DNA from 3 places in the Pseudalkalibacillus berkeleyi genome. Region 2 is predicted to be linked to each of the others. Evidence: riboswitches for the same ligand, from Rfam matches in the RefSeq annotation. Region 2 holds a riboswitch; each other region holds the start of a gene.
What was found. Region 2 has a riboswitch for S-adenosylmethionine ahead of L2716_RS07125 (homocysteine S-methyltransferase family protein). Riboswitches for the same ligand answer to the same signal wherever they lie in the genome.
Positions count from the first base shown of each region.

Region 1 (10,350 bases), 860 kb from region 2:
GATTTTATTTTACCTGGATTGGCAGATAGGACGACTACACGGTCAGACATTGCAATAGATTCCCCAATGTCATGCGTAACGAGCACCGCAGTTTTGTGATGTTCTTTCAATGTTTTGAATACTAGATTTTCAAGCTTAAGTTTCGTCTGATAATCTAATGCTGAGAAAGGTTCATCTAGCAAAAGAAGAACAGGTTGTGTCGCTAGTGTTCTCACGAGAGCAATGCGCTGTCTCATCCCCCCAGAAAGCTCACGAGGATATTTAGAACGCGTATGACTTAGGTTTAACTGATCAAGTAAATCGAGCGTGAATGTCGTGCTCATGTCATCTAATTTATGTTGTATCTTCAACCCAAGCAAAATGTTTTCTTCAATCGTACGCCAAGGAAAAAGGTAATCTTGCTGAAACATATATCCTATTTGATGTTGAGCGTTTTGCACATATTCATTATTCACTTTAATAGAACCTACTGTTGGTTTTAGTAAACCTGCTATTAATGATAATAATGTAGTTTTCCCGCAGCCACTTGGTCCGAGGAGGGAAACGAACTCTCCCTCTTCAACCTCAAGTGTAATATCTTCAAGTGCGTTTGTGATAGATGTTGGGGAGAAGTAAGCATGAGTGAGTCGATCGATTGTTAAGAAAGACAACTGGATCTCCTCCTCTTACTGGGCAACTTTTTCAGCGATTTCAGTGTTGACTAGAATGTCATGGTCAACTTGTTTAGGCAGTTCTCCTGCTTCATCCATAATGGTTTGAAGGTTATTCCATTCTTCTATATCCAGGATCGGATTCGTTGCATAACTGTGCTGTTCTTTGTATCGTTGAGTTACTGTTTCAATTAAATCGATTGGCGTATCATCAAAGTAAGGAGCGATTACTTCAGCTATTTCTTTTGCAGAGTGGCTATCGACCCATTGCTGAGCTTTGTATAGTCCACGTGTGAATCGTTCAATGACATCTTCATTTTCGTTCAGATAGCTTTGCTTTGTCATGAAAGTAGTATAAGGAATTTTTCCTGATTCTTTACCAAATGAAGCAACGATGTGTCCGATTCCTTCTTGTTCAAACAAGCTTGCAGTTGGTTCAAACAATTGTACATAGTCTCCTGTGCCTGAAGCGAATGAATTGGCGATATTAGCGAACTCTATATTTTGAATAAGATTGAGATCTTTATGAGGATCAATACCATGTTTTCTTAGACCGAATTCACCTGCCATTTGTGGCATTCCGCCTTTTCGCTGACCTAGGAAAGTGCTACCTTTCAATTGGTCCCATGCGAAAGTCTCCGGCTTTTCTCGTGCGACAAGGAAGGTGCCATCGGTTTGTGTTAATTGAGCAAAGTTGATGACTGGATCGTTCGTTCCTTGAGCGTATACATAAATTGTTGTCTCAGAACCGACAAGTGCAATATCAGCTCCATTTGATAACAAGGTGGTCATGGTTTTGTCTCCGCCCCAAGTTGTCGTAAGGTCAATCTCAATCCCTTCTTCTTCAAAAAAACCTTTTTCAATGGCAACGTATTGAGGTGCATAGAAAATGGATCGTGTAACCTCTGCAACTCTTACTTTATCATTGGAAGAATTATTGGAGCATCCTGCTGCGATGATCGTCACAGCTAGCAATATAGTAACAGCTCCTACAATATGCCGTCTTATCTTATTAAACATAAATTTCCCTCCACAAAACTATAGTCGAAATAGTGTATGAGCGGACTCAAAAATGTGTGTTCGCCTAATTTTTGACGAGAGGTGTAACTATGTATGAATCCAACCAAATTGAACATATGCAACGCTTTCCATCTCCACATCCTCACATAAAACTGTTTGTGGTTTCCTATCGAAGTGATGGTCTTCTCGTAAAAGGACTGTTAGCAGTTCCCGATCATGAAGATGAGTTACCAGGACTGTTGTATTTGAGAGGTGGTATTAAACAAGTAGGGAAGGTAAGAATTTCTAGAGTGATCCAGTTTGCTTCAAGAGGTTTTGTCGTCTTTGCTCCGCACTATCGAGGAAATGAAGGCGGAGAGGGGTTTGAGGACTTCTGTGGTGAAGATCGTAATGATGCCTTTTCAGCCCTCCAAGTACTAGAGAGTTTGTCTTGTACGGACTCGGGAGATCTACATGTCTTTGGCTTTTCAAGAGGAGGACCGATGGCTTTGTTTACGGCAGCTCAATTTCCTCATATGATTCAATCTGTTGTCGTATGGGGAGGGGTAACCGATATGAAGCTTACGTATGAAGAACGACATAGCTTACGTAAGATGATGAAGCGTGTCGTTGGAGGATCTGTCTATAAATATCCTGAACGGTATGAATGGCGTACACCACTAACAGAAGTGTCGAAATTTAAGGCGCCAGTCTTAATTATTCATGGTGTTTACGATGAAAATGTATCGATTAAGCATGCGTATTTGCTTGAAGAGGAGTTGAAGTCGAACGATCGATCATACGAAACGTGGTACATACAAGACGATCATCACTTCAATCCAGAGAAAAAGCGACAAGTCACTCACGATCTTTGCGATTGGATGAAAAATCAGAAGGAGTAGAGGTCGAAGGAGCTAGACAAATCACATGCCCCCTCATGTACGGAATACAATTAAAAAAGGAGCGACCATTATGGTCACCCCTTTTTGCTTATGTTATACAGTTGGTCCTGCGTTTTTAATGTCACTGCTTACATTTTCGAATTTGTTGAAGTTTTCTTTGAACTTCAATGCAAGTTCCTTCGCTTTTGCATCGTAAGCCTCTTGGTCTGCCCAAGTTTTCTTAGGTTGTAAAACTTCACCAGGTACGCCTGGGCACTGAGTTGGTATGTTTAGTCCGAAGATCGGATCCTTTACTGTCTCAGTTGAGCGTAATTCTCCTTCAAGTGCAGCTTGAACCATTGCACGTGTATATGGAAGGTTCATTCGCTTACCTACGCCATACTCTCCACCAGACCAGCCAGTGTTTACGAGATAAACGTCCACATCGTGTTGTTCTATTTTCTCACCAAGCATTTTAGCGTAACGTTCAGCATGCAAAGGTAAAAATGGAGAACCGAAGCAAGTAGAGAACGTCGCTTGTGGTGATGTTACGCCACGCTCTGTTCCAGCAAGTTTACTTGTGTAGCCAGATAGGAAGTGATACATGGCTTGTTCTTTAGTTAGCTTACTGATTGGAGGCAATACGCCGAATGCATCAGCAGTCAAGAAGATGATCGTGTTCGGGTTTCCTGCAACACTTGGCGTGATGACATTCGGAATGGCATCAATCGGATATGCCGCACGCGTATTTTCAGTCAATGTCGTGTTGTCATAATCAACTTCGCGCGTTTCTTTATCGGATACGACGTTCTCAAGAACAGTTCCGAATTTAATAGCATTCCAGATTTGTGGTTCTTTTTCTGCAGAAAGGTTGATACATTTTGCGTAGCATCCACCTTCAATATTAAAGACACCGTTATTTGCCCAACCGTGTTCATCATCACCAATAAGTCGGCGATTAGGGTCAGCGGATAGTGTCGTCTTCCCAGTACCACTTAGTCCGAAAAACAAAGCAACATCGCCTTCTTGCCCTACATTTGCTGAACAGTGCATAGAAAGGATATCTTGTTCTGGCAGGATGTAGTTCATGACAGAAAAGATGGATTTCTTAATTTCTCCAGCATATTCAGTACCACCGATGAGTACGATCCGTTTTTCAAATGAGATAATAATAAACGTTTCAGAATTCGTTCCATCTACTTCAGGATCTGCAAGAAATCCTGGTGCAGAAATAACTTGAAATTGCGGTGTAAAGCCATTTAAATCGCTTTCATTTGGGCGGATGAAAAGCTGACGAGCAAAAAGATTGTGCCAAGCATATTCATTAATGACTTGAAGTGGTAATTGATAAGCTTTGTCCGCACCAGCGAAACCTTCAAATACGAAAGTTTCTTCTTTTTCATCTAAGTATTTAAGTACTTTTCTATATAAGTTATTGAATTTCTCTTCTTCAATTGGCTGGTTGACCGATCCCCAGTCAATCTTGTCTTTCACAGAAGGTTCCATTACGATATATTTATCTTTAGGTGAACGACCTGTGTATTTTCCTGTTTCAACTTGTAATGCACCTGTTGATGAAAGGACACCTTCGCCACGTGAGATTGCTTTTTCAACTAAAGTCGGAGTTGCTAAATTCTTTTGAGTTGTAGATTTACTTATAAGTTCATCGGTAAGTGAAGTAAATTGTGCCGTATTCATGTAAACCCATCCTTTACAACATAATATTGTTTAAATCATTATACATCCTATTCGTCTGAATTAGTATAACATATTTATTTTAATAATGTATACTATATTTCCGTTTTTGTGACGAATCAAACCTTAGTTTACGATTAAATAGGCGCAGTTGTTGACCTTAACTTCATTTCGTAGTTTACATTTCAATTTATTGCACATAGTACATGTAAGCTTAACTTTAATTTCCAAACAAAAAAACAACTTTATTCATTAACAGAGCTATTTAATAAGTGTACTTTCGTTGACAACCCCCGCGTACTGCGATATTATATTGCGAGAACGGCTACTCTTATTCCGAGTAGGTGGAGGGACAGGCCCAATGAAACCCAGCAACCGACACCATAGGTGAGAAGGTGCTAACCTGAAAAATAAGAGGGTGAAAGGTTTACAACGAACCACCTTTCCTCTACAAGGGAAAGGTTTTTTTTCGTCTATAATATGAATCCTTTCTTAGGTACAAGTGCAGAGGTGAAAATGAAAAAGTATTTTGCTTTAAGTTTTCATCTGATTGATGGCACTTTTTTCGTACGGAATGAGTACCGTATCAATTATCAGCGATATTGGTTATCGCCGAGGAGGTTCCGTAATGTCAACTAGCAGACGTCTTTTTACTTCTGAATCGGTCACAGAAGGTCATCCAGACAAAATTTGTGATCAAATCTCAGATGCAATTCTAGACGAAATTCTATCAAGTGATCCGAACGCTCGGGTTGCGTGTGAAACATCTGTTAATACTGGTCTTGTACTTGTTGCAGGTGAAATTACTACTTCTACTTATGTAGACATTCCTAAAATTGTTCGTGAAACAGTTAAAGGTATTGGCTATACACGAGCAAAATATGGATTTGATTATGAGACATGTGCAGTTCTTACATCTATTGATGAGCAGTCGGCAGACATTGCTCAAGGTGTCGACAAAGCTCTTGAAGCTAGAGAAGGCACGATGTCTGATGAGGAAATTGATGCAATTGGGGCAGGAGATCAAGGTTTAATGTTTGGTTACGCTTGTAATGAAACATCAGAACTGATGCCATTGCCTATTTCACTTTCTCATAAGTTAAGCCGCCGTTTGGCAGATGTAAGAAAGAATGAAGTCGTCCCTTACCTCCGTCCAGATGGAAAAACGCAAGTAACCGTAGAATATGACGAAAACAATCAACCTGTTCGAGTTGATACGGTTGTCATCTCAACACAACATCATCCAGAGGTTACACTTGAGCAGATCAAGCGTGACTTGAAGGAGCATGTCATCAATCCAGTTGTACCTACTGAATTGATTGATGAAGATACAAAATATTTCATTAACCCAACTGGTCGCTTTGTAATCGGTGGACCACAAGGTGACGCTGGTTTAACAGGACGTAAGATTATCGTAGATACTTACGGTGGATATGCACGTCATGGTGGGGGAGCGTTTTCTGGTAAGGATCCTACAAAAGTAGACCGCTCTGCTGCATATGCTGCACGTTACGTTGCGAAGAACATTGTTGCTGCTGGACTTGCTGACAAATGTGAAGTTCAACTCGCTTATGCAATAGGTGTAGCGCAACCTGTATCGATCTCAATTGATACATTTGAGACGGGAACAGTTTCTGAAGAAAAGCTTGTTGAGCTGGTTCGTGCGAATTTCGATCTTCGTCCAGCTGGTATTATTAATATGCTTGATCTTCGCCGTCCAATTTATAAGCAAACTGCAGCATACGGTCACTTCGGACGTACGGACATTGAACTCCCATGGGAGCGAACAGATAAAGCAGAAATTTTGAAAAACAACGCATAGTAACATGATGTGTGAAATGAACCCTAAACGATTGTGGTCGTTTAGGGTTTTTTGTTGTTGGAAAAAGTTTGAGTATTTAATTATCAGAAAATTGTTGCATTTGTGACGTTAGATAGAATAGACTGGTATTACCAGAATAAAAAGTGGTATTACCATAAAGTAGGTGTGAACAATGAGAACAACTGACCGAATTGAAAAAATTATCATCGAAAGAGTGATGAACGGAGGATATGCCTGCAATACATTAGTACCTTCAGAACGAGAATTAGCTGCTCATTTTGAAGTTGGAAGACCTGTGATCCGAGAAGTACTACAACGACTAGAACGCGATGGTTGGATAACGATTCGTAAAGGACAAAGGGCGGTCGTCAATGATTACTGGAGACAAGGAAATTTAATGACACTTGTCCATTATTTAGAGCAAGAGGCAGATATGCCAGATGCTTTTATTGTTCATCTTTTAGAATTGAGAAGGGCATTACTACCAGCATATGTGCACGGGGCAGTAGAAACAAATTCGATGCAAGTGGTTTCTCTGTTGACGGAAATGGATCAGTTAGCAGATGAAGCGTCAGCTTTTGCTGAATTTGATTGGAAGCTCCAACGAGGATTAGCCGCAGCCTCCTCCAATCCGATATACTTATTGATCCTAAACAGCTTCCAAAGGTTATATATTAAAATGGCAACATTATATTTTGAAGAGCAACCGTACCGAGAAGTTTCCATGAGCTATTACCGAGACTTAATTGGAGCAGCAGTTGCAAACAATCCAGATCAAGCTAAGCAACTCGCTGAACGGATGATGGATCAAAGTATCGAGATGTGGAAACAAAGGAATCATTAAAAAATAGGAGGTTCACATGAGCAAAGTGTATCGAGATTTCTTCCTCTTTCCTGATATTTTCATTTTGTCGTGTCTAATTGCTGCTAACATGACTGTAATTATCCTATTTGGTAAAGGAGGATGGATCGCCATATCTTTCGCAATTGGATTAATCGCGTTTTCTTTAAGTGAATATATGACACATCGATTTCTCTTCCATTTAAAAACACCTCAGAATCCATTCCTTCTCAAGATGTTGAAACGACTACATTATGATCATCATTCAGATCCAGATGACTTACATCTACTCTTTCTTCCTTTGTGGTACAGTATCCCGAACATGATCGTTTGGTCAGCACTTTTTTATATCATTTCAGGAAATTTATTTTACACATTAGCTTTCATGTGCGGTTTGAAAGTGATGCTTTTCTTTTACGAATGGAAGCATTACGTTGCGCATAGACCGATTAAACCGAGAACGAAATTCGGAGTTTGGATGAAAAAGATTCACATCCTCCACCATTATAAAAATGAAAATTATTGGTATGGCGTCTCAAATCCAGTTGGCGATTACCTATTCGGAACGATGAAGGAGGAAAAGACCGTCGAGACGAGTAAGACGGCAAGAGATTTAGAGAAACGAACATTTGATATGTAAATAACAGGCTGGCTCGTATAGTCAGCTGTTTTTTTGTGTAGAGCGAGAAAATGATGGGATGTTCGATAAAAATAGAGTTTTGATCGATAAAGTTGGAGTTTTGATCGATAAAATTGGAGTTTTGCACGATAAAATTGGAGTTTTGCACGATAAATTCCGAGTTTTGCACGATAAGTGGAAAAATCAGTCCATCCCTCATATACAGACGGGCTCTCTCTATCCTTAATTATTATCATAAAAAATGATAGGATGATAAAATGGTGAAAGTGGGTATAAAAGAATAGTAGATAAGGAGGGATGAGTCATGTATAAACAGATCCATCATGTTTCATTAGAAGTGAAGAAGCTGAAGCGGGCTAGGTCTTTTTATGAAAAGGTGTTGAGGTTTGAAGTTAGTGAAGAAAGACCTGACTTTGACTTTGAGGGTATTTGGTACAACCTTGGGGGTACTCAGCTACACTTAATTGTAAATTCATCTCTCAATGAAGATGCAATGCCTACTTTAAATAGTAGAAGTGCTCATTTTGCGATTCGAGTGGATTCCGTTCAGGAATTAATCGATCGCCTCGAAAAAGCTGGGTGCACCTATTTAGATAAACCAGCCAGTAAAACCGGCTGGCATCAAGTGTTCGTACAAGATCCTGATGGAAATATTATTGAATTTAACGCTTAAGCGTTTTGTAATATTGACCGCGCTCAACATATTCAGTTCGGACGCGTTCCATCTCTTGTAGATCATTTTCATTGATGTTTCTAACGACCTTTGCGGGACGTCCAAACGCTAAGGTGTTCGGGGGAATTTTTTTGCCAGGTGGAACGAGACTACCTGCTCCGATAAATGCACCTTCACCAATTTCAGCACCGTCTAATATGAGTGAGCCCATTCCAATAAGTGCATTTTTCCGTATGGTACAGCTATGTAAGGTAACTTGGTGACCGACTGTAACATCGTCTTCAATGACAAGAGGTGTATTAGGGCTCTGGTGCAGCATGGAGAGGTCTTGAATGTTTACCCGCTTACCAATATAAGTAGGGGCTACATCTCCACGGATGACCGTATTAAACCAGATGGAAGATTTCTCTTGAATCGTCACATCGCCTGAGATTATTACACCATCAGCAATGTAAACACTTGAATCAATCTTAGGTTCTGAACCTTGATAAGGATAAATCAAAAGTATCATCCTCTTTCCTATGGGAATACATATAGTTGTATAAATCATAAGCAGTTTAGCAAATTATTGGCGAGAAGAAAAGGGGGAGCATCATGTGGATATGGGAAGCACCTGAAGCAAAGGCAGTCATCGTAATGGTGCATGGCGCAGGTGAGCATCATGGCAGATATGAATGGCTCTGTTCAAAATGGGTGTCAAAGGGCTATCATGTAGTTATGGGCGACCTACCTGGGCAAGGATTAACGCGTAGAAACCGCGGTCATATCCATTCCTTTGATGAATACATCGAAACGATAGAATCATGGGTAGATGAAGCGAAGCATTTTGATCTACCCATATATTTATTTGGGCATAGTATGGGCGGGCTTGCTGTAATTCGAACGGTTACAGAGAAGAATCTCCCATTAGCCGCTGTGCTTTTGTCATCTCCTGCTCTTGGAATCGTCGAGAAACCTCCAAAAGCGATAGATGCTGTATCGAAAGTTTTAAATAAAGTGTATCCGAGTTTACGATTAAGATCGAGTAAGGGTCGCCCAAGAGGGACGCGATCAGAAGAGGTTTTGAAACGAGACTCTGAGGATTTCCTACTTGTCAAAAAAGTATCCATCCGTTGGTACAGGGAGCTAATGGATGCGATGAAAGCTGCATTTGCCTCTGTTCATCGGTTTCCGGATCTGCCTTTATTAGTTGTTCAAGGCGGAGATGACTTGATTGTCGATAAAGAAAAGGTAAGGGAATGGTTCAACCAGTTGAATATGGCGGAAAAAGCCTATAAAGAATGGCCTGCACTTTACCATGAAGTATTGAATGATCCAGAACGTGGTCTCGTCTTCCAATATATACACCAGTATGTTGAATTAAATTTAATTGTAAGAGAAAAAAGTCATAAGGAGTGATGGCATGAATGTACCGTCACAACCATGGTCATTAATGAACAAAATATATAGACAAGTCCTCCCCTCGGTTCATAAAGAACTAGCGGTATGGAAACAACGGGCGGAACAAATTCCGAATAGCGAACTTAGGACACAAGCGCTAGAGAGCATAGATACAAAAACCTTTCATTGTGAGGGTGGAGGGATTTATGCTTTATTGAGTGCTGATGATAAGTGGCGAAGTGAAGTCATCCGGTTTATCATCGCCTACCAAACGATTAGCGATTATTTGGATAACCTCTGTGACCGAAGTACATCACTGGATCCTGAGGATTTTGCGCTATTACATCAATCAATGGAACATGCCTTATCGCCAGGTACTGAACTAGAAAATTATTATGCGCTACGTGAAGACCAAAATGACGGTGGCTACTTACACGACCTCGTCAGTACGTGCCAGACGATTTTAGCAAAATTACCGAGTTTTGAACAAATCGCAAAATCCCTAATTGAGCTAGAGCGGCATTATAGTAACCTGCAAATACATAAGCATGTCATTCATGAAGAGCGGGTTCCTCGTTTACAACAATGGTTTACCGAAAATGAACGAGACCTACCAGCTATGAGTTGGTATGAATTTTCGGCATGCGCAGGGTCGACAATCGGGATTTTCTGTCTAGTTTCTTATGCGACGAACAAAGACTTGAGTCCGGACCTTGTCGATAAAATTAAAGAAGGATATTTCCCGTGGATTCAAGGGTTACACATTATG
Region 1 is NZ_JAKIJS010000001.1:2,196,064-2,206,413, reverse strand. Features, by position in the region: gene L2716_RS11570 (ABC transporter ATP-binding protein) at 1-650, opposite strand, end outside; gene L2716_RS11565 (ABC transporter substrate-binding protein) at 666-1,670, opposite strand; gene L2716_RS11560 (alpha/beta hydrolase family protein) at 1,760-2,551, shown strand; gene pckA (phosphoenolpyruvate carboxykinase (ATP)) at 2,645-4,228, opposite strand; SAM riboswitch class I at 4,554-4,642, shown strand; gene metK (methionine adenosyltransferase) at 4,854-6,047, shown strand; gene L2716_RS11545 (GntR family transcriptional regulator) at 6,220-6,891, shown strand; gene L2716_RS11540 (sterol desaturase family protein) at 6,908-7,528, shown strand; gene L2716_RS11535 (VOC family protein) at 7,833-8,201, shown strand; gene L2716_RS11530 (gamma carbonic anhydrase) at 8,191-8,703, opposite strand; gene L2716_RS11525 (alpha/beta hydrolase) at 8,796-9,599, shown strand; gene L2716_RS11520 (tetraprenyl-beta-curcumene synthase family protein) at 9,604-10,350, shown strand, end outside.
Region 1: another riboswitch for S-adenosylmethionine. It lies ahead of metK (methionine adenosyltransferase); the one in region 2 lies ahead of L2716_RS07125 (homocysteine S-methyltransferase family protein).

Region 2 (10,350 bases):
GCAAGAATATAATTCTGGTCAATGAAAACACCCCAGAAGAATGCTTGTTCAGGCACATATTTCCCAATCTGTTCTGGATTTGATGGGTCAGTAATATCTACCGCTCTCACTCCACCAGCATAATGTGAAAGGTATAATGTATTACCACGTACTTTAGGATCATGTACCGTATTTGCAAAAGTAACACCATCTTCAACATGGTCTACTAAATCCGTTTTGAATGTACTTAGTAGTTTAGGATTTGTTCTATCCTTAATATCAAAAATGCGTGTATAGCCATACGATCTTTCGTACCCCTCTCGAGTTGGATGGTATACTTCACGCGTTTCAATCAGAACCGTTCCACCCTTTGCTAACGCTGATGAGTGAGCAGCACCTTGAACATCTGGTGCGAAATCAGTTCTCCCTAAATATTCGACATCATAAGGGTTTGAAATATCCAGCATGATCGTTCCTAAATCCCAAAATGAGAGAAATGCTGTTTTCCCGGTATTATCTGTCATCGTACTATGGTTGAAAACAGGTCGAGTTTTTCCGTCAGGAGAATTCCAATGATAACCGTTGAAATCCTCCGGCACTTCATTTAGCATTCTAGGATCAAACTCATATATGGTTTGTGGATTGGCTGGATTTGTGACATCCACTAATGCAAAGTCTTTTTGTTCTCCATGAGTATAATAATCTGCGTATGGATTCGCTGTGAGGACAACTGGCTTATTCCCTTGGACAGTTAAATACAATTCGTGTGTACCTCTGACCCGTTTATCTAATTCCCAAAATCCCAATTTTTTTGGATTATACGGGTCGTTCACATCATACAAAAGGAAACCACCCTTTGAGAGAGCGTTACCACGATCAAGCTGTTGAACGCTTACGACAGCAAGGTCACCTTTGAAATAGGGTGTATTTACGGTTTTGACAATAACTTTTTCCTGCCAAGTACCAGGAATATCATCAGCAAACTTTGAAATTTCTATAGGACTAGATGGATCTTTAAGATCAAATACACGAACACCCCCGTTGCCTCCTCCAGCAGTATGTGTACCTAGATACGCAAATCCTTTATGTGCGTAAACATCAGCAGTTGAATTCTGTATTCCGTCATTTTCTTTAATTTGAACAGCAGCAGCTTCGTACCAATTTTCTAGGTTTTTATTCCCTTCAAGCATCGATATGTTTGTCAGTTCACCCTCTTGAGCGCCTTTCTCTATTGCAACATCATCAAGGTTGTCATGAGCGGAGATGGAAGGTGCGTATAAAGAGAGACTCATAATTCCAGCTAAAGATAAACGCGTGACGATTCTCCTATTCAATATAATTCCTCCAATACAAAATATTTACAACAAAATAACACAATTATTTGAAAATTACATCAAATATTAGTTAAACACATCGAATAGTACAATCTTATGTAAAAGTGAATAAGGCATATTAACTAATATGAAAAATGACATTAAAGTTCTATATGCATATAGAACTAAATTTATTTATTAGATTTTAGCAGGTTCATGTATGTAGGATTACGAATATTTAATTAAAGAAAAATCAATCTGGAGGTGGCAAATGAAAGCTAAGATAGGTGAAATTGTATGGAGAGACCTAACTGTAAAAAATGCTGAAGAAATAAAGGACTTTTATTCTGAAGTCGTCGGGTGGAAAGCAGAAAATCATGATATGGGCGATTACCATGATTTTAATATTAAATCACCAGAAGATGATGATGAAGTCGTGACAGGCATTTGTCATGCTAAAGGGTCAAATTCAGATATCCCTGCACAATGGCTCATGTATGTAAATGTTGAAAATGTTGAAGCTAGTGCTCAAAAGTGTGTGAATTTGGGCGGTAAGATTTTAGATGGTCCAAGAATGATGGGAGCGAGCCGCTTCTGTGTGATCAAGGACCCGGCTGGTGCAGTTCTAGCCTTAATATCAAATGAAGAATAATTTCTACTTACAGTAATTGTACCGTCTTGTTACGGTCAGTTGCTGTTTTTTTTGTGTGCACTTATGAAAGTTACGCTGTTCGGTGAATATAAACGTAAATCTCGAAAAAACTAGGAAGTGTAAAGGAGGTTTTGTTGATGGAGAAAGAACAGTTTTCAGCGGTAAGGAAAGATGAAAATGGAAAGATTCAAATGTTCCAAACAAGCTCTGGTAGAGAATTATCATATGAAGAAGCCATACAGGAAGTAGATGAGGAAAGAATTGAGAACGTAAGCGTTGTCCGGGAGAAAGATGGCGAAACCTATATCCGATCTAATCCAGATAACCGTAAAGATAACAACTTAGATGGATTACCGATCTTTTAAGAGCTGTTGAACCGGCTCTTATTCTTTTTTAATAAATCGAGTATTTTATTTTGAATTCAAGATAATTTATGATACTATAAAAATAAAGTTACTATAAAAAAGTAACAAAATAATTTTTAGGAGGAAGATCATGGCAGAAGTACTATACATTACAGCAAATCCTAAATCGGTTGAAGAGTCCCTTGGTTTAGCAGTTGGAGAGGAATTTATTCAAGCATATAGAGAGGAAAACCCTGAGGATGAGATCATCCGATTAGACTTATATGACTATGACATCCCGTATATTGATACAGATGTATTTAACGGTTGGGGAAAGCTTCAACAAGGTCAAGAGTTTGATTTATTAAGCCCAGACGAACAAGATAAAGTAAGAAGAATCAATGTCCTTACTGAACAGTTCAAGAACGCAGATAAATATGTGTTTGTAACTCCGCTTTGGAATTTTAGCGTACCTCCGAAGATGAAGGCATACATTGATACGGTTTCTATTGCAGGATCAACATTCAAATATACAGAAAATGGACCTGTTGGGTTATTAGAAGGTAAGAAAGCCTTGCACATTCAAGCACGTGGAGGCATTTATTCAGAAGGACCAGCAGCAGATCTAGAAATGGGAGATCGCTATATTAAAGCAGTTATGGGATTCCTAGGGGTTACTGACACTGATTCCATCATTATTGAAGGACACGCATTTATGCCTGACAAACTTGAAGAAATCAAAGGTGCGGCTTTAGAAAAAGCGAAATCTTACGCAAGTCAATTTTAAATGAACAAAAGGTTAAGCCCATCTGGCTTAACCTTTTGTTATTCATCATGTGGTCTGTATGGTACTTGGTCTAATGGAATCACCATAGAATAATCATAATTTGACCGCTTAGACGACACGGATCCATTTTGATAATCCATAACCGAATCGTTTAATTTATCTTCATTTTTTACATTTTCAAATGTTGGATCTTGGCTATATGGAATGCCTTCCTTATGGTTATACATTTGTTCTATCTCCTCCAAATGAATAATGGGAATACCTGTTAATATTCAACGCAAAAAGCCCACTTCCCTTTATAAATTATGGAGATTATATATAATTTATTCTACTGTTGCGTTCTCTTGTGGAACTTTCGCTTCCTCTCGGGGAACTTCCGCTCTCACTTGTGGAACTTTTACGATGACTCGGGGAACTTCGGCTCTCTCTTGGGGAACTCAGTACTTTATTACTACCACTCTCAGCATATTTAAATTGGAATGTTGTAATAGTCAACACTATACGTTACCTTATAGTCACATGTTACCTATTGGTCACATTCATAATATGGAGGAGATTAATTTATGAAAGATTTTACGGTAGAAATGAGTATTCCGGTATCTGCAGGGAAATTATATAATTCCATTCATACACAAAATGGCGTAAGGAATTGGTGGACTAATTTTGCAAACATCAGTGATGAAGTCGGAGGAATTTCAGAATTTAATTTTCCAAAGGCTGGTTTCTATGTTGTAACGAGAAACTTAAACAAAACGAGGTTGTTGAATTGGATGTAATTGCATCCAAGCATCCCGAGTCAAGTGGGTTTGACAATCTTGAGGATTGGGTCGGCACTACCATACAGTTTCATATAGAACCTTTAATTGAGGGTGAATGTAAATTACACTTTACACACAAAGGTTTAACACAAGCTCTTGAATGTTTTGATGCTTGTAATAACGGGTGGATTCATTACTTAAATAGCTTAAAGGATTACGCAGTGGATCAAGAAGGTGAACCATATACTGATAATTCTGAGGACAATATCATTCGTTAACGCTACGTTTAGGTCATCAAAGGAGATACTGCAATAATTGCAGTATCTTTTTCTTTATCCTATCAAGGAACGTGTTATGATTAAATAAATTTACGATTAGGGTGATTAGCGGTGCCTCAATTTTTATTTGAAGTTACGGATCTAGAAACATTGGAAAAAGAGTCCGATGATCAGCAATTCATAAATAAAGTTGCGACAGTAGATGCTGAAGTAATCGATAAACAAACAGGAAACACGATTTGCAAAGGGAGCTTTGAGGTGAAATACAACCAGGATGGTGTTTATCCATCCGTGAAAATGATTAACTCGATAGATGCACCCAAATATATAAAAACCGAGCTTCTCTTTCGCTCTAAGCGGTATATTAAACGAATGAGACGCTGGTTATAATAAAATTCAAAAAATTGTTGACAATGAAAACTACACTGTATAAAATGTAAAACAATTAAAACTTATCCAGAGCGACGGAGGGAACTGGCCCTGCGATGTCCAGCAACCTGCATGTTATGTAAGGTGCTAACTCCAGCAAAATGGGTATCCATTTTGGTAGATAAGGTGATGATATGATTTTGCCTAAACGTCTTCCAAATTGGGGAAGGCTTTTTTATTTTGTGTCTAAGTGTATAGGATGAATATTGCTGACTAGACACACTAGAGGCGATTTTCAACTCAATGTAATACAGAGAGTTGAAATCGTCTCTTTTTTACTTCCTCAATAAGTAATTCAATAATTGAAAAGTGCGAACAATCCTTAACAAACGAATGGAGGAATAGGAGTAATGAGTGTACACAACCAACAAAAACGTAGTTTATCTAATCGATTAGCAGAAGGTCCGGTAGTATGCGGTGAAGGCTACTTATTTGAACTAGAGCGGCGAGGCTACTTACAAGCAGGTTCGTTTGTACCGGAAGTCGCTTTAGAAAACACACAAGCGTTAGAGCAAGCGTACAGAGACTTCATGAATGCTGGATCGGATGTCATCGTCGCATTTACGTACAATGCCCATAGAGAAAAAATGAGGATCATTGGTAAGGAAAATCTTGTTGAAAAGCTAAGCAGACAAGCCATCCGATCGGCAAAAAAAGTAGCAATCGAGCACCCTGAAGAAGATGCGCTCGTAGCGGGTAATATTTCAAATACGAACATATTTGACCCTGAAGACGCGCAATCGAAAATTGAAGTACGGGCAATGTTTGCAGAAATGGTAGAGTGGTGTGTAGATGAAGGTGTGGACTTCATCATTGGCGAAACGTTCTACTACCATGAAGAAGCATTGATTGCTCTTGAAGAAATCATTAAAGGTGGTCTAGAGGCTGTGATTACGCATGGTCTCATGGCTGAAGGCGTTCTACGTGATGGGTATACTGTTGAGGACTCATGTAGAATTTTAAAAGAGCAAGGAGCGCTCGTAGTCGGTATGAATTGCTTTAGAGGCATACATACCATGCATCCTTATGTTGAAAAGATTCGTTCGAGTGTAAGTGGTCATATCGCTGCACTACCATTGCCGTACCGAACAACAGAGGAAAATCCGACATTCTTTAACCTACCTGATCAAGGATGTACATGTTCTATACCAACTGAAACCACATTTCCAACCTCATTAGATCCGTTATACCATAATCGATATGAACTTGCTGAATGGGCGAGGAAAGCTCATTTTGAAACAGGTGTGCAATTCATTGGATTGTGTTGTGGCGCTTCACCAGCAATGATTCGAGAAGTATCAGAAGCAGTTGGTAAAGTAGCACCAAATTCTAAATATTCACCTAACATGGAAAAACATTTCTTATTCGGTCAGGATGAAACGTTAAAGCAGCATAACCTTGAATATAGAACGAAGGCATAGGAGGGGAGTATCACTAAACGTGAAATCCGGTGGCTATATCAATGAAGACCAAGTAGCATGTTCAATCTACTTGGTCTTCATTTTGTATAAATGGATGGAGGTGATACTCAGAGCGTTACTTCTCTTAGAGAAGCGGTTTTTTGTATCCAATCAACTGAGAGACGAACGAACGTTCTTGCGCGTGGCTGTACCTGAACTTTTAAGGTCTATTGGGGTTCCAGTAGGCAATTCTTTTATTACTAATACAACCACAATCAAATAGAATTAAGTGAATTCTTCATCGCACATTTGATAAAATTTTAATTAAATTAAAAAAATTCCAACACTTTATACATTTAAAACGTTATACATACGAATGGCATTTGAACAGTGTACTTCTATTTATGGAGTGAGGTTTTACAGTTGATTGAAGAACTTTACAAAAAACACAAGATGGAACTAACGAAATTTGGAAAATCATTAGCTGCAAATGAAAAGGAGGCAGAGGACTTGGAAAGATCCATTTTGCTAAGAAAATAATTTGCAAGAATGAACTCATTCACACGTTAGTGAACAAAAGTAAAGAGGCAAATATTCCATTTATATGTTATGAGGGCAAACTCATTGTCATTGATGGAGAATATAAATTAACGTCAACAGAAGTTGAATTTGCTAATGAAAGTATCACGATTATAAATAATGGAGTTTTAGATCTGGCAAGTAATGTTGAACCAAAAGAACTTTATAATAAAATTAAGGACATTCATAATTTTGGTGTCATTAATAGTAATGATAAACAATCAGGTGTGATTCAGTCTAAAATGAAAACGAACAAAGGTATTGTCGGTAATGCTGAAATCGATGATGAAGAGGATCTTATAGATAATGATCAATCTAATCAAAATGTAATTGCGAACATGAATTATTTAAAACTCTAAAAAATTCAATTCTGTCTCACTATCGGGAGTATACTTTGGTAGTGAGACGAATATTTGTTTCATACACATTGATTCCTATAATAGATATTATGTCTACTAACTTTTAGTAATAAAGGTAGGGGCTACAAACAAATTGCAGCCCCTATTGTCCGTCGACATTAAATTACCTACATTAATGACAATACTTTGCCAACATTATTTAATAACCATTATTTAATAACAGAGCTTTCTTCCATCAATGCAGTTAAAGCCTTTTCAATATAACTATATACTTCTTCTGCAATCCCAAGAAACTCTTCAACATCTACATTACTATCCAAGTAACACGCATACAGATAGTCAACTAAAGCTGAATCAATATTGCAATAATCTGATATGGCACTCTTCATCTTAGTAATGTCATCTTGCCAAACCCCTGTATCTTCTAAAACCAAAGTGTATAATGCACGAATTAATCTTTTTGAGTAACCTTTGATATATCTAGATTTCAGTGTCTCATCATTGGCATTAGATAGAAAACCGCGCACGCGATCCACTGCCTCTTGAGTGTCTGAATTCAAGTCTAATATGAACTCAGGTGAAATAAGAATAGGCGGTACTTCTTCGCCAATATCAGTACCATGTATACAAACACAGATTATCTTGATCCAAAATCCCCATTCATTGGGCTTACTTCTTACATCATCAAGTGAACAAATAACCGTATCAACCTTAGTTACTAATCGATATTTTTGTAAAATCTGGTCCTTCAGACATGATACTCTATCATAATCTATATCTTCTGGTCTTTCGCATACTATTGTAAAATCTGCATCAGACTTAAATGGCTTAGCAGTACCTTTAGGAATTGAGCCACACATATAAATACTGTGAACCTTCCCACTGAACTCTGAAAGCAAGCAAGCTGTATACTCCTCTACAAAACTCTTGTACTCACTCTGAATATTGATCTCCTTTATAACCTTCTCCAAAACCATATTTTTACCACTCTTTTCAACAATGTTTTATTTAATAACCTGGAACCATTTGTACCAACTAGGAAATTAAGTGGATTTTCTAAATCATTCGTTACTGTTTAATAACTTACTTCTCGAACTCTCCGTTCCATTGTTCCTTTGCACAATGGGCATTCTTTTGTATCTATTTGTTTTTCTTCTGGATTTAATCTCTTCCAGGCATTACAAGTGTCCTGTGTACAATCCCATACCAATAACGATTCTTTGGTTTTAGCTTTCTTATTGGTTATCCTTTTGTTCTGAGAATGAGTTGGTTGCTTTGTTGGATCCTTAAATACGTCCATAATGAATCGGGAAACGCGTGTAGTTTGCTCCCGGTACATTTTCGGTGAGCTAATACATATTTCCTCTTCGGCTCTTGTGATGGCTACATAAGCAAGCCTACGCTCGCTCTCTATAGCTGTTTTCAAAATTTGTGTATCTTTCTTTACCACCATATCCTTTCGAGTGTCGGCATCTAACGACGATCGATGAGGAAGTATGTTTTCTGAAGCACCGATTAAGTATACGACAGGAAACTCTAAACCTTTTGATTTATGAATCGTCATTAATTTCAGGACATCTGCATTCGGATCCTTACGCAGTTGTTCCATTTCTTTATTTTTCATAATGATTTCATTTACAAATTGGAGGAAATCAACAATACTCTTAAATGGTTTAGCTGCTGACTCAATTTCCGATAAAGTATCTAATATCATTTCTTTCTGCATGGTGAGATGCTTTCGTTCATCCGCTTCTAAATATTTATCATAGAATGTTCTTATCTTTTTTACCGCTTGTAAAGGATCTTTTCCTTTAAGACTTTGTATAGCTCGAATTCGTTCGTTAATTTGTTTTTTCTGGTACCCTTTTAGATTAGGTAAATCCATTACGTGCGAGAGGAGATGATCGGAGGGATCAGCAAATTCCCTTGTCATAATAAAGTCCGTTGCTTTCTCTCGATTTAAATAAAGCGTTGGCAATACTCCTCTAACCGCTTCTATGTCTTTCGGATTTACGATCAATCTTAAATAATCTAAAACGGGCTTTACAATTGATTGCTCGTAGAACGTGTTTGAATCTCCGAACGTCACAAAGGGAACGTCTTTTAATACCAATTGATCGAAAATCGCGCGACTATTACTGTGTGACCGAAATAATACTGCATAGTCCCTATATGAACGAACGCCCTGCTCCGCCTCTTTCATTATCCTTTCAACGATATTGATCGCTTCACTATTTACATCATCAGGCCTAATAAAAAACGGTGGAAGTCCATTCTCTTCGGCAACTTGTAAGGTCTTTTTATACCGCTTTTGGTTAACCGATATTAGTTTATTGGCCAATCCAACAATAGCAGAAGTTGAACGATAATTAATGTCTAGATGATAAACTGTTGTTCCTGGAAAATCATCACCAAAATTAAGGATAATCGATGAATCTGCCCCATTGAACTCATAGATTGTTTGATCGTCGTCACCTACAACAAATAAATTGTTTTGAGGCTTTGCAATCATTTTAATTAGTTCATATTGAATTGGATTCGTATCTTGCCATTCATCACAAAGGACATAAGAAAATTGATTTTGAACCCTATCTAATAGAGAATCATGATCCTTTAGAAGAAAATAAGAATCAAGCAAGATATCATCAAAGTCCATCCATTGGCCTTCTCTTTTTCTTGTTTCATATCTCTTTAAGATTTCTTTCACTTCTTTTTCAATAGGCGTTTTTTCTGGCAAGTCCCCCACTGTCATCATATTGTTTTTGTAATCAGACAATATCGCTAATAGAGATTCAGGTTCATAATCATCCTTTAAACCCATATCTCTCATAATTACTTTGATATATATATGCTTTTGTTTGTCATTACTTAAGATTCTTCTCTGTTCCCCTTGGTTTCTTAACATTCTGAGAAAAATAGAATGATAGGTGCCCATCGTTAAGTCTCTGGTAATCTTATTCGTTATACCTGGCAGTTTAGCTAGTCTTTCTTTCATTTCATTAGCTGCTTTCTTTGTGAATGTTAACAATAAGATTTGCTTTGGATTCACACCGTATAAAGAAAGCAAATAGCCGGCGCGTGAGGTTAATACCCTTGTCTTACCACTCCCTGCTCCAGCTAAAACGAGTGCAGCGCGTTCAAAATGTCTTGTGGCTTCCAGTTGTGGTTTATTTAGCTTAATACCAGTATTTTCGAGCGCACGAAAATAATAAGCATCTTCTTCCTCTTCCCTCACCAATTCAATAGTCGTTTCAGTACTTGCTAACTCAGCTTTTTCAATGACCTTTCGAGTTGCGCCTGTGGGAAAGTGAGCTTCTGAGACATCGGTATCTTCTATCTCTCGTTTAGGATCACGAAGTACTTCAGCCCACTGTTCAATCATTTTTTGAGCCATTGAACGGTTATATTCTTGATCATCGTTATCCGCAATATCTTTAACTAATGAATAATGAGTTGGTGATACCTGAATGTT
Region 2 is NZ_JAKIJS010000001.1:1,338,032-1,348,381, reverse strand. Features, by position in the region: gene L2716_RS07165 (LVIVD repeat-containing protein) at 1-1,313, opposite strand, end outside; gene L2716_RS07160 (VOC family protein) at 1,564-1,944, shown strand; gene L2716_RS07155 (DUF3892 domain-containing protein) at 2,082-2,309, shown strand; gene L2716_RS07150 (FMN-dependent NADH-azoreductase) at 2,440-3,075, shown strand; gene L2716_RS07145 (hypothetical protein) at 3,114-3,302, opposite strand; gene L2716_RS07140 (hypothetical protein) at 3,639-3,851, shown strand; gene L2716_RS07135 (SRPBCC family protein) at 3,842-4,111, shown strand; gene L2716_RS07130 (hypothetical protein) at 4,223-4,501, shown strand; SAM riboswitch class I at 4,561-4,668, shown strand; gene L2716_RS07125 (homocysteine S-methyltransferase family protein) at 4,891-5,961, shown strand; gene L2716_RS07120 (hypothetical protein) at 5,981-6,223, shown strand; gene L2716_RS07115 (hypothetical protein) at 6,510-6,878, shown strand; gene L2716_RS07110 (nucleotidyltransferase domain-containing protein) at 7,088-7,855, opposite strand; gene L2716_RS07105 (UvrD-helicase domain-containing protein) at 7,954-10,350, opposite strand, start outside.

Region 3 (10,350 bases), 830 kb from region 2:
GTTTTGAAGCCGCTTTAAATCTGCGACTCAAAAAAGAAGATCCAACCTTAATTCATTCAACGAATTTGGCTATTGAGCTAGTAAGGTCCATAAACAAGGAGAAGTAAATAGTCTGCTCGGAATTACCTTTTAATGAACAAATAATGAAAAACTGACCTCAATCATCCAAATACACGGATCGATAGGTCAGTTTGTTACATTGTAAGGAGATTTTCAATTCGTTTATTTGAGAAAGCTTGGTTATCTAGAAAATTTCAGATTTATCTAGAAAAACACGAATTTATCTAGAAATATGAGAAATTATCTAGAAAAAGACGGAATTATCTAGAAAAACGCGATTTTATCTAGAAAACGCACGATCATCTAAACTTCGCGACAGTACCGCACAGATACATAGTGCTCTTCTTCCGTGTTACCATATCCAACGCACTCCGAGTCAGGTTGAAACCCTTTCGCCTCATAGAAAGGAATGCCTTTCGCGTTACCTTTCTGCACAGAAACCCACTGAAACTTTGCGCCAAACTTTACCTGCTGGTCAGTGATCGCCGCTAGCAGCTTAGTTCCAACTCCCTCGCCTCTACGGTTTGGATCCATGTACAAAACGTAAACTTCACCAGCATCCTCACCAGTCATACCGCCTCCACCGGCTCCAATGACATCATCTCTCTAGCGCTACAAAGTATCCGCCCCAATCTCTAGTAGACGTTGATACTTCACTCAATACTCGCTCCGGATTGTAAAATTCTTCTGTAATTCGATCCAAATATTCCTGCGTGTAAATGTCTTTATAGGTCGCTCTATTGCCTTCCGTACATACTTTCACAATTCCCTCAACATGTGTTGCCGTTGCTTTTTGTATCGTGATCATGATCTCTTTATCCCCTCTTCTATTAAAAAACTACATCCATTCATTTCACCACATACGTCTCATCTCCTTTTTAAAGTAAGAAAAAACTCATCTGATGATGAGTTTTCTCTATATAGAATGATTAAGCTGTGATCGATGCTTTCGTAAGTTCTGGAACGGTGCCTCCAGATATCTGGTATGCCTTCAGCTCTTTATACTCTAACTGTAATCGGTCAATTTCTGTTCGGGTAGTCCTCACCACTTTTACAGAATAGAGCTGACCGTTTTGTTGAATTCTTTGATCTAGAGAAACTTCACCTACTACTGGCACACTCGTTTGACTAATGAGAAGCCACGGATGAACAAGTGTGCGTTCACTTTTCTCCAACTGTACGTCCTTCGGCAATACCGGGTCTTGAATGGAGCTGAACACATTGACGAGATCCTCAACGACTGCACTAGCGGTTGGATACTTACCTGCTCCCGGACCTTGTAGCTTCAGCTCGCCGACTAAATCTCCATTAATGACGACTGCATTGTCTACACCATCTACAGCGTACAATTGGTGATCCGGTGTGACAACTTTCGGCTCGACGCCAATTTTCAACCTTCCATCCTCCCACTCAAGGGAAGCGATATGCTTCAAGCGAAATCCAAGCGATTCAGTCAGTTGAATATCTTCAAGCGTGATGTCCCGGATGCCTTTTTGCTTAATTTCTCCCCATTCCAGACGAATGCCATATAGCAATTCTGCCAAAATGACAATTTTAAAAAATGCATCAAAACCGTCCACGTCATTCGTGGGATCCGCCTCAGCATAACCCGCTTCCTTAGCACCATTGAGTGCATCAACAAATGACCTTTCTTTTTCACGAATTTCGCTTAAAATGTAGTTAGAAGTGCCATTCAAAATCGCCTCAATTTTCAACACTTGATTGACATGTAGGAGCTGCTTCAAGGTTCCAATGATCGGAATCCCTCCTGCAACAGCAGCCTCGAAGGAAACGTTGACATTATGCTCAGCGGCAAGTGCTTTCAACTCGAACCCTTTATGCGCAAACAGCTCTTTATTGGCTGTAACAACATGACATCCTTTTTCAATCGCTCTTCTTAAATAGGTGTATCCCGGTTCAACTCCGACGATCGCTTCTACTACAACATCCACGTCGTGAAGCGTAATAATCTCTTCAAAATCAGACGTTACAAGTACGCCATTTTCTACAACTCGCGGCTTCGTTTTATCCTGAATCAAGATCGCCACTACTTCCACTTCTCGCCCCAGTAGAGCCCGAAATCTTTCTTGCTGTTTTTCGATGATTTCATACACGCCACTGCCGACCGTTCCGAACCCGAGTAACGCAACATTCACTTTTCCCAACGTTTCCCCTCCTCTAATAAATCGCTAAATATCCAAGAACTGTGCTTAGTGTCATAAGAACAATGAAGCTCCGCACATCGATCAATGGAATTCTTTCTTTATTCATAAAATCTCAGCCTACCTCTTGTGTACTAAAGGAGGTCAATCCGGTTGCAACTTCGATCGCTTGTTCGAGATCCTCAATTAAATCCTCCACATTTTCTATGCCAACTGATAAACGGACAAGATCTTCAGTCACACCGGATTCCTTCAATTGCTGAGGTGATAATTGCTGATGCGTCGTACTTGCCGGATGTATAATCAAGCTCTTTGCATCACCAACATTGGCGACATGAGACCAAAGTGTAGCACTGTTAATGACTGCAGAACCCGCTTCTCCACCACCTTTTATTCCGAACACGACAATAGAGCCAGCGCCATTAGGTAGGTATTTTTTCGATAGCTCATAAGACGGGTGATCTTTGTTCTCTGGATACAACACCCACTCAACTGCAGGATGGTTCTGTAAGTACTCGGTAATTTTCCTCGCATTTGCCACATGCTCTTTAATTCGAACGTGTAACGTTTCTAGGCCGAGCGCGATTTGGAAGGCATTTTGTGCACTAATGGCGGCACCAGTATCCCGTAGAACTTGCACTCTCGCCTTCACGATGAACGCGGCTTCAGGGAGCGCTTCAGCAAAAACAATGCCGTTATAGCTTGGATCAGGTTCGGTAAAACCAGGGAACTTCGGTTGATTCCAATCAAATTTACCCGCGTCTACAATAATGCCACCAAGCGTTGTACCATTCCCACCGAGCCACTTCGTTGCCGAATGAATGACGATGTCTGCACCGAACTCAATCGGCCGAGTTAGAAACGGTGTCGCAAACGTGTTATCTACAATGAGTGGAATACCTGCTTCATGAGCAATTTTGGCAACCTCTTCAATATCAAGGACATGGAGGCCTGGATTTCCGATCGTCTCGGCAAAAATCGCCTTCGTCTTTGGTGTAATCGCTTTTCTGAAATTTTCAGGGTCAGTCGGGTCTACGAAATGCGTTTTAACGCCATGCTTTGGTAATGTCGTCGCAAACAAATTGTACGTTCCACCGTATAAAGTTGATGCTGAGACTACTTCATCTCCAGCCTCCGCAACATTAAAGATTGCAGTAGAAATGGCTGCCATTCCACTCGCAAGAGCAAGCGCGCCAATGCCTCCTTCGAGCTCAGCTACCCGCTCTTCAACCGCGGTAACCGTAGGATTGTGAATTCTTGAATAAATATAGCCTTCCTCTTTCAAACCGAATAAATCTGCAGCATGATCCGTATTCTCGAACTTATAAGCGTTCGATTGATAGATCGGTAATGCTCTCGCTCCTGTTACTGGATCTGGTTGTAACCCTCCATGTACACCTACGGTTTCAAGACGATACTTCTTTTGTTCACTCATTTCATTCACTCCTCGATTCGTTTTTTAAGCTTGCTTTTGGTGTGCGATCGTGTATAACTCTGCTAGTTTGCTTTTGACAATTAGACCCCATTTTTCAAATTCAACTAAAAATCCGTCATGACCAAAATCTGATTCAACTTCGTAAAATTGAGCATTTCCACCATGCTGTTGAATGGAGGATATGAATCCTCCTAGCGCATCTGGTGGATAAATAAGATCCCTCGTAAAACCAATCCCAATCATCGGTGCTTCGTAACCTTTAATGGCTTCTTCTATTCCACCTCTTCCCCTTCCAATATCATGAGTGTTCATCGCGTCAAGCAGTGTCATGTAACTGTTGGCGTCAAAACGATCGGTCAACTTGTCACCTTGATACGATAAATACGACACGACTTCGTAAGGTTCTCCCTCACTAACGCTCTTACGACGATCAAACCGATTGTTAAAAAGCAGATCTGATCGATAGGTGATCATGCCAATCATTCTGGCGATGCTCAACCCTTTTGTGCCACCATGTTGAATCGATTCTTTCGCGATGTGGTTGAAGGCAATGCCGTAGTCACTTAATGTCGGCGTAACCGCAATCGGTATGAGTAAATCCATGAAAGTGGGATACATTAAACCCCATTCCAAAACTTGCATACCACCAAGTGAACCACCGACGACTGCCTTCAATCGTTTGAATCCTAGGATTTTCAATGCAACAAACTGGACTTCCACAAGGTCACGTACGGTTAAAATTGGAAAGTCCTCACCATACGGCTCACCTTTTTCTGGATGAATAGTTGCTGCCCCTGTTGATCCATTGCATCCACCTAAGACGTTAAAAGTAATGACCTGATATTGATTGGTGTCGATGTATCCTCCTTTCTGAATCAAACCACGCCACCATCCAGGTTGTTCATCTGATCCTACTGTGACGTGATTACCCGTCAAAGCATGGCAGACAAGTATGGCCGGAGCATCAGGAGGACCGCACCGCTCGTAGACCAGTTCCACTTCTTCAAGCACTTCGCCTGATTCAAGTGTAAAGTTTGGAATTTGTACAGTTTCAGTTTGATAAGACATCATTTTGTCCCCCTTTTGCCTTAGAATCGAGAAACGCAAAAAGCCTCTCTGTAAAGACAGAGAGGCAAAATAAACACATTTGTCTCTCTCATCTTCCAAAGCGTATTGACGCTTTGCAGGATTTGGCACCATTTCAAACCTAAGTTTGACGGTTGCCGGGCTTCACAGGGCCAGTCCCTCAGCCACTCTTGATAAGAGCTTGCTATTGATGTTTCATTTTTAAATTATTTGAATCTTAGCACGGTGATTTTGAAGTGTCAACATTTAAATTTTCTTCATTTTCATCAAAATTGGTATCATCAAATATCTCAATCCTTGATTTAATTGTGTTTTTCGTAACGTTCTTCACTAGAGAATTTTTTTATTTCATCTGCTTTTCAAAAAGATCGACTCCAAGACTTTCAAGGACCCTGATTGCTTCAACAACCGGTAATTTCGGTAACTGGTATTCATCCTGAAGAACCTCTGTAATTTCTTTTTCAGATTGTAAAATTCTTTCATCCACCTCACCATTTTCATATCGGATCGAGAACGTGTTGTTAACGAGAGAGAGCGTGCGATTCTGGGATATCTGATAATGATGGCAGCGTAAATGAGATAGGAAAAAAGCCCCTGGTTGATTGGACTTTGTGATCGTCGGTTCAAATGCCTCGAAAGTCATTTTATGATCGGGATTGAAGTCCCAATCATCCTTCACAACTTTCCCATCTCGGTATCGGATAAATCGGTACGTTCCCTTATTGTCCGAGTCTGGTAAAATACGTATTTCTTCAATGTCATACGCAGTTAAATTATTCGTGTCTTTTTCAAAATTGACAGGCTTAAAAAATGGAGAAGCAGAACCAAAATCAAGGTACAACCGCTCACCATCCAACTCGATCATGATACCAATATGAGATTTACCTAACTCAACATGATACCCCTCATAACCTAGCGTTTTAAGTAGCTTCAAGGCATGTGAATTATTCGTATAACACGTGCCACCAAAATCGTAACGGAACATGTTCTCAACATACACATCGATCGGTGGAATATGAAATTTATTGATCTTGTAATCTCGTAAATACATAAGCTTGCTAATGTTTTCAAAGGGTACCGCATTCAAATGCGCTCGACAGAATTTTTCAAGAAATAACCTGGTTGGTAATTCTTGCTCAAGACCTAGCCGCTCAAGATAACGGTCTGCCCATACTGGTAATGTATTCATTCTCATCACACCTTCCTCATATTCCTATTTTATGGTGCCAACTGAATGAACTCGACCAACCAACGATTGAACCTTATTTAAGACTTTGGATGTATTATTGAATCCATAGCTTACGCAAATCAACGTTCCCGAATGAAACAAACTGGATATCCTGAATCATCGGATGAAATGTCCTACGTTTAACTGGATGAGTCAAGTACAGAAATAGGTTGTGAGCCCGTATGTAATTTTCAATTTGGCAAATCCATTCTTCGCGGTCGTCAGCGCGTTTTTCCCTTTTGAAGCATTCAAGCCATTGATCAATTTGTTCTAGATGTTCTACAGCCAAGAAGCGGCGAAAAGCTAGTGCCTCATTGTAAAATGCACCGAGAAAAGACAAGTGATAATCGTTAGATGCGACTTCTCCCATAAACATCATATCAGCCTGTTGCTCAATTTCTCGAGAGTAGAGTACATCTATTAGACAAGGCTTTATGACAATATGTACATTAAACTTTCGTGCTTGTTCAACGAACCATTCTCCTTCTTCTATAGCTTTAGGGTAATTTAGTGATATGAGCGTCAACGTCTCTCCTTGATAGCCACTTCTCTTCAGCAATGATTCCACTTTTGATAGATTCCTCACGCGTTGTTCAGAGTTCCAATGAAAATAACCTGAAGCCTCAATCGGTTCTTCTCTCTCTAACTCTCTATACATCTTTTTTATATCCAAAATGTGATACATCGCTTCTCTGAAACTAGCATCATCGACAACTGACCTTCGATTAAAATTAAAAGCAAGGAAACGGAAGCCAACCTCTACTTCTTCTTTTTCTTGGATGCCATTTTCTTCTTCCACACCTTCTACTTGAAAACTCACTTGGTTCACAGCTGGCGTCGGCACTTTCCAAAATTCTATATGATCGAGTAATGCCCTTTCTAAGAAATACTGATCAAATGCCTCTAATACGATTTTTTTATCTGAACGCTCTTTTAATTTGAATGGTCCTGTGCCAATCCACTCATTTTCATCAAACTCTACATCTTTAGGTAATACGGCTAGGTTATGTGCGCTTAAGTATCTTAAGAAAAAAGGATTAGATTCTTTCAGCTTAAACTGCACGATGAAAGAACTTAGACATTCAATCTGCTCAATATCCTTTATCAACCAATAAAATGGGGAGTCTTTCGTAAACCTCTCGAAAGTGTACTTCACATCTTCTGCTGTCATGATCTGTTGATGATGGAACCGTACACCTTTTCTCAAGTAGAAGCGCCAAGTCATGAAGTCTTCATCCACGACCCAATGATGTGCCAAGTGCGGTTTGATTTCATCCACATGTTTGTCATAAGACACAAGACAGTCACCAAACTGCTGAATCAAATAACTTTCAAACGTAATTGATGTTTTTGTTGGCTCTAAAGTTGTAAGTTCTCTTGTAACAATAGAACGAAGTACATCCTTGGACTCATTTTGAGATTGCAGTCCGAACAAGGTTTGAACTTCATTGGAAATGTTTGCGATCCAAGACCGCGGAATAGGTAGTTGGAGTAATTGCATCAATTCATCCATTTGCTCTTCTTTGACCAATTGACGAATCGTTTCGTCCAATTCATCTTGAAAAGATTTTTGAAAGATAATTTGAGAAGGATTGCCTCTACCTCGTCCAGGTATGTATCGAAAATAGCCTGCTTCTTCAAATTTTTTAAGTTTTCTCTTTACATTTTTCTGTGTGCAGAACCAAGTTTGTTCAATATCACTGAGCTTGAAAGTTGCGGTATGCTCCTTTTCCCGAGGATACAGAAAAGCTCTTAATTCATAATAAGATAAGTCCATTATCATCTTCCTCCCGTATTAGAAAAGCGCAAGCACCCTGCTAGGGTCACTGACGACCGACTGGGAGGCTATTACCGCCACAGCAGGTCTAAAGTGAACCAAATGGCTGGGTGCTGGAGTTAGACATTACATCTATGCGTTCAGATTTTCTACTATACTTCCTTTCAAAAAAAGGGGACATTTTCAAATGCATTATACCCTTTTTATCCCCTTTTATAAAATGCAAAATAATGACAAAGGAAGGTGACCTCTATGCTGAAAGAATTACACCCAAATATTAGAATACGGATTTATACATCCTTCTTAAGTCGAGTGATCGGCTCGATGATTTTCCCATTCATGGCGATCTATTTTACGAATGCGTTAAATGCCTTCTGGGCTGGAACTTTACTGATGCTTAACGTGCTCGTCCAGTTTATTGCTGGTCTTTATGGGGGATACCTTGCTGATATTTTAGGTCGGAAAAAGCTGATGGTGCTTGGTGAATGGATGAAAGTGATCGGGTTCATCGGAATGATCCTCGCTAACTCACCCTGGTACACATCTCCTTGGCTGACATTTGCTATGATGACAATCATCAGTGTCGCATCTGGACTCGTCAATCCTGCTGCCGAAGCGATGTTGATTGACGTCAGCACGAAAGAAACACGCGCCTTCATGTACGCTGTCAATTATTGGGCTGTGAACATGTCGATCATGATTGGATTGATTGTCGGAGGTTGGTTTTACAAAACCCATTTCTTTGAACTGTTGCTCGCGTTGTTCGTCATGTCACTCATTACCTTATGGATGACAGCGACATTGATTACAGAAACATACATACCACAAGGATCAACAACAAAGCCATATGGAATCAAACCAATTTTACAAAGTTATAAAACGGTTATAACAGACATCCCCTTTGTCCTGTTTATTCTTGGTGGGATTGCAGTGTTAGCGATTGAATTCCAACGAAACAACTTCATTGCGGTCCGCTTGGAAGACGAGATCATCCCAAAGTCATTCACTTTCTTTGGCGCGTTCGATCTATCCATTGATGGCATTAAATTACTCAGCTTGTTGACGGTTGAAAACACAATTATCATCGTCTTGTTCACTGGAGTGGTTGCCAAATGGATCCGCAATAAACCCGAACAGCCGATTATGTATGCTGGATTCATCTTATTCGGATTAGGGTATGCCATTCTTGCGTTTTCAAATAACTTCTTAATACTATCTCTTGCTGTCGTTGTTTTATCAGTCGGCGAGTTGATGTACGTTCCGACGAGGCAGTCGATCTTGGCAGATATTGTAGATGACTCCAGGCGCGGAGCTTACATGGCATTTAACGGATTTGTTTTTCAGATTGGAAAAATGTTCGGTGCACTCGGAATTATCGTCGGAGAAGCAATCGGTGGAATCGGTATGGGAATCTTGTATGTTGTATTCGCTCTGCTAGGCGTTGGGTTTGCTCGCCTTGCAATCCAAATGCGCGAAACGAAAGGAACAATCGTAGCAAAAGAAAGCACTATGTGAGTGAGGATGAACATACCCCCATTCTTAGAAAAGCTGACGCAAACCTCCATGGTTTATGTCAGCTTTTTTACTTGAAATGTTGAATATTGTCTACACGTATAATTTAGGTTGGACATATTATGTAAAATACGAGCAGTTGGACAAACCCTTTGGAGGTAGATAGAATGTCAGAAAGTAATCCAAACCGACACATCATTGCGAGAAAATTAATTACGCCACCGATTCCACTTTTTGCGAAAAATTTTCCGATCATATTTTTTTGGAATCCGAAATGTGGCTGTACTTCACTGATTAAATGGTTTTTCTTTCAACAAGGCTTATTACAAAAAGCGACTGATTATAGTCCGATCATTCATTCTTATCGGTTGAATGTAATCGAAAAACAAAACAATCATACTCAGAACATCATTGAGCACCTTCTAAGTGGTGATAAAGATGTTTATAAACTAGTCCGGAATCCTTATAAAAGGGCAGTCAGTTCATTTTTCCATGCCATAATGAACAAGAACATAATGGACTCTATCGCTCCCGGTGTAAAAAACGGCATTTCATTTAAGGAATTCTTATATCGGCTCAAGGAAAATGGAGTGGAAAGAGGAAAAGTCAATGCACATATGGTACAACAATACGTAAATGGAGAAGAACTCTTTTTAAATAAATACATTCAATTAGAGAACTTTGTTACTTCTATAAGGACTATTGAAAAACAGTACAATTTATCAAGTTCACCGATAAATTCCCTCATAAAATCACCCCATCATATTACTCAAAAAATGAATGAAAGTGACAATCGAACTTATCCGGATGTTAAGATGTCGATCGAATCCATTAATCAACCATTGCCACCTTATGAAAACCTTTATGACCAAGAAGCTATGGATTTAGTAAAAACCATCTATAAAATGGATTTTGAAAGATATGGTTACAACCAAAATTTCATTGTTTTGAAATGATTTGAAAAGAGCTGGATATTATTGATCCGCTCTTTTTTTATCCTCTCTTCCTGAAACTTTACCGAATTGCGTTGTAGACTGCATCCACTCGTACCCTTCTCGTACAAATTGTTTACTAGGATTCGTATGTGGCG
Region 3 is NZ_JAKIJS010000001.1:511,562-521,911, reverse strand. Features, by position in the region: gene L2716_RS02805 (hypothetical protein) at 1-107, shown strand, start outside; gene L2716_RS18380 (GNAT family N-acetyltransferase) at 364-633, opposite strand; gene L2716_RS18375 (hypothetical protein) at 659-868, opposite strand; gene L2716_RS02795 (homoserine dehydrogenase) at 990-2,216, opposite strand; gene L2716_RS02790 (O-acetylhomoserine aminocarboxypropyltransferase/cysteine synthase family protein) at 2,338-3,657, opposite strand; gene metX (homoserine O-acetyltransferase MetX) at 3,682-4,725, opposite strand; SAM riboswitch class I at 4,811-4,923, opposite strand; gene L2716_RS02780 (arylamine N-acetyltransferase) at 5,087-5,932, opposite strand; gene L2716_RS02775 (SgrR family transcriptional regulator) at 6,027-7,748, opposite strand; gene L2716_RS02770 (MDR family MFS transporter) at 8,001-9,263, shown strand; gene L2716_RS02765 (sulfotransferase family 2 domain-containing protein) at 9,428-10,216, shown strand; gene L2716_RS02760 (TIM barrel protein) at 10,235-10,350, opposite strand, start outside.
Region 3: another riboswitch for S-adenosylmethionine. It lies ahead of metX (homoserine O-acetyltransferase MetX); the one in region 2 lies ahead of L2716_RS07125 (homocysteine S-methyltransferase family protein).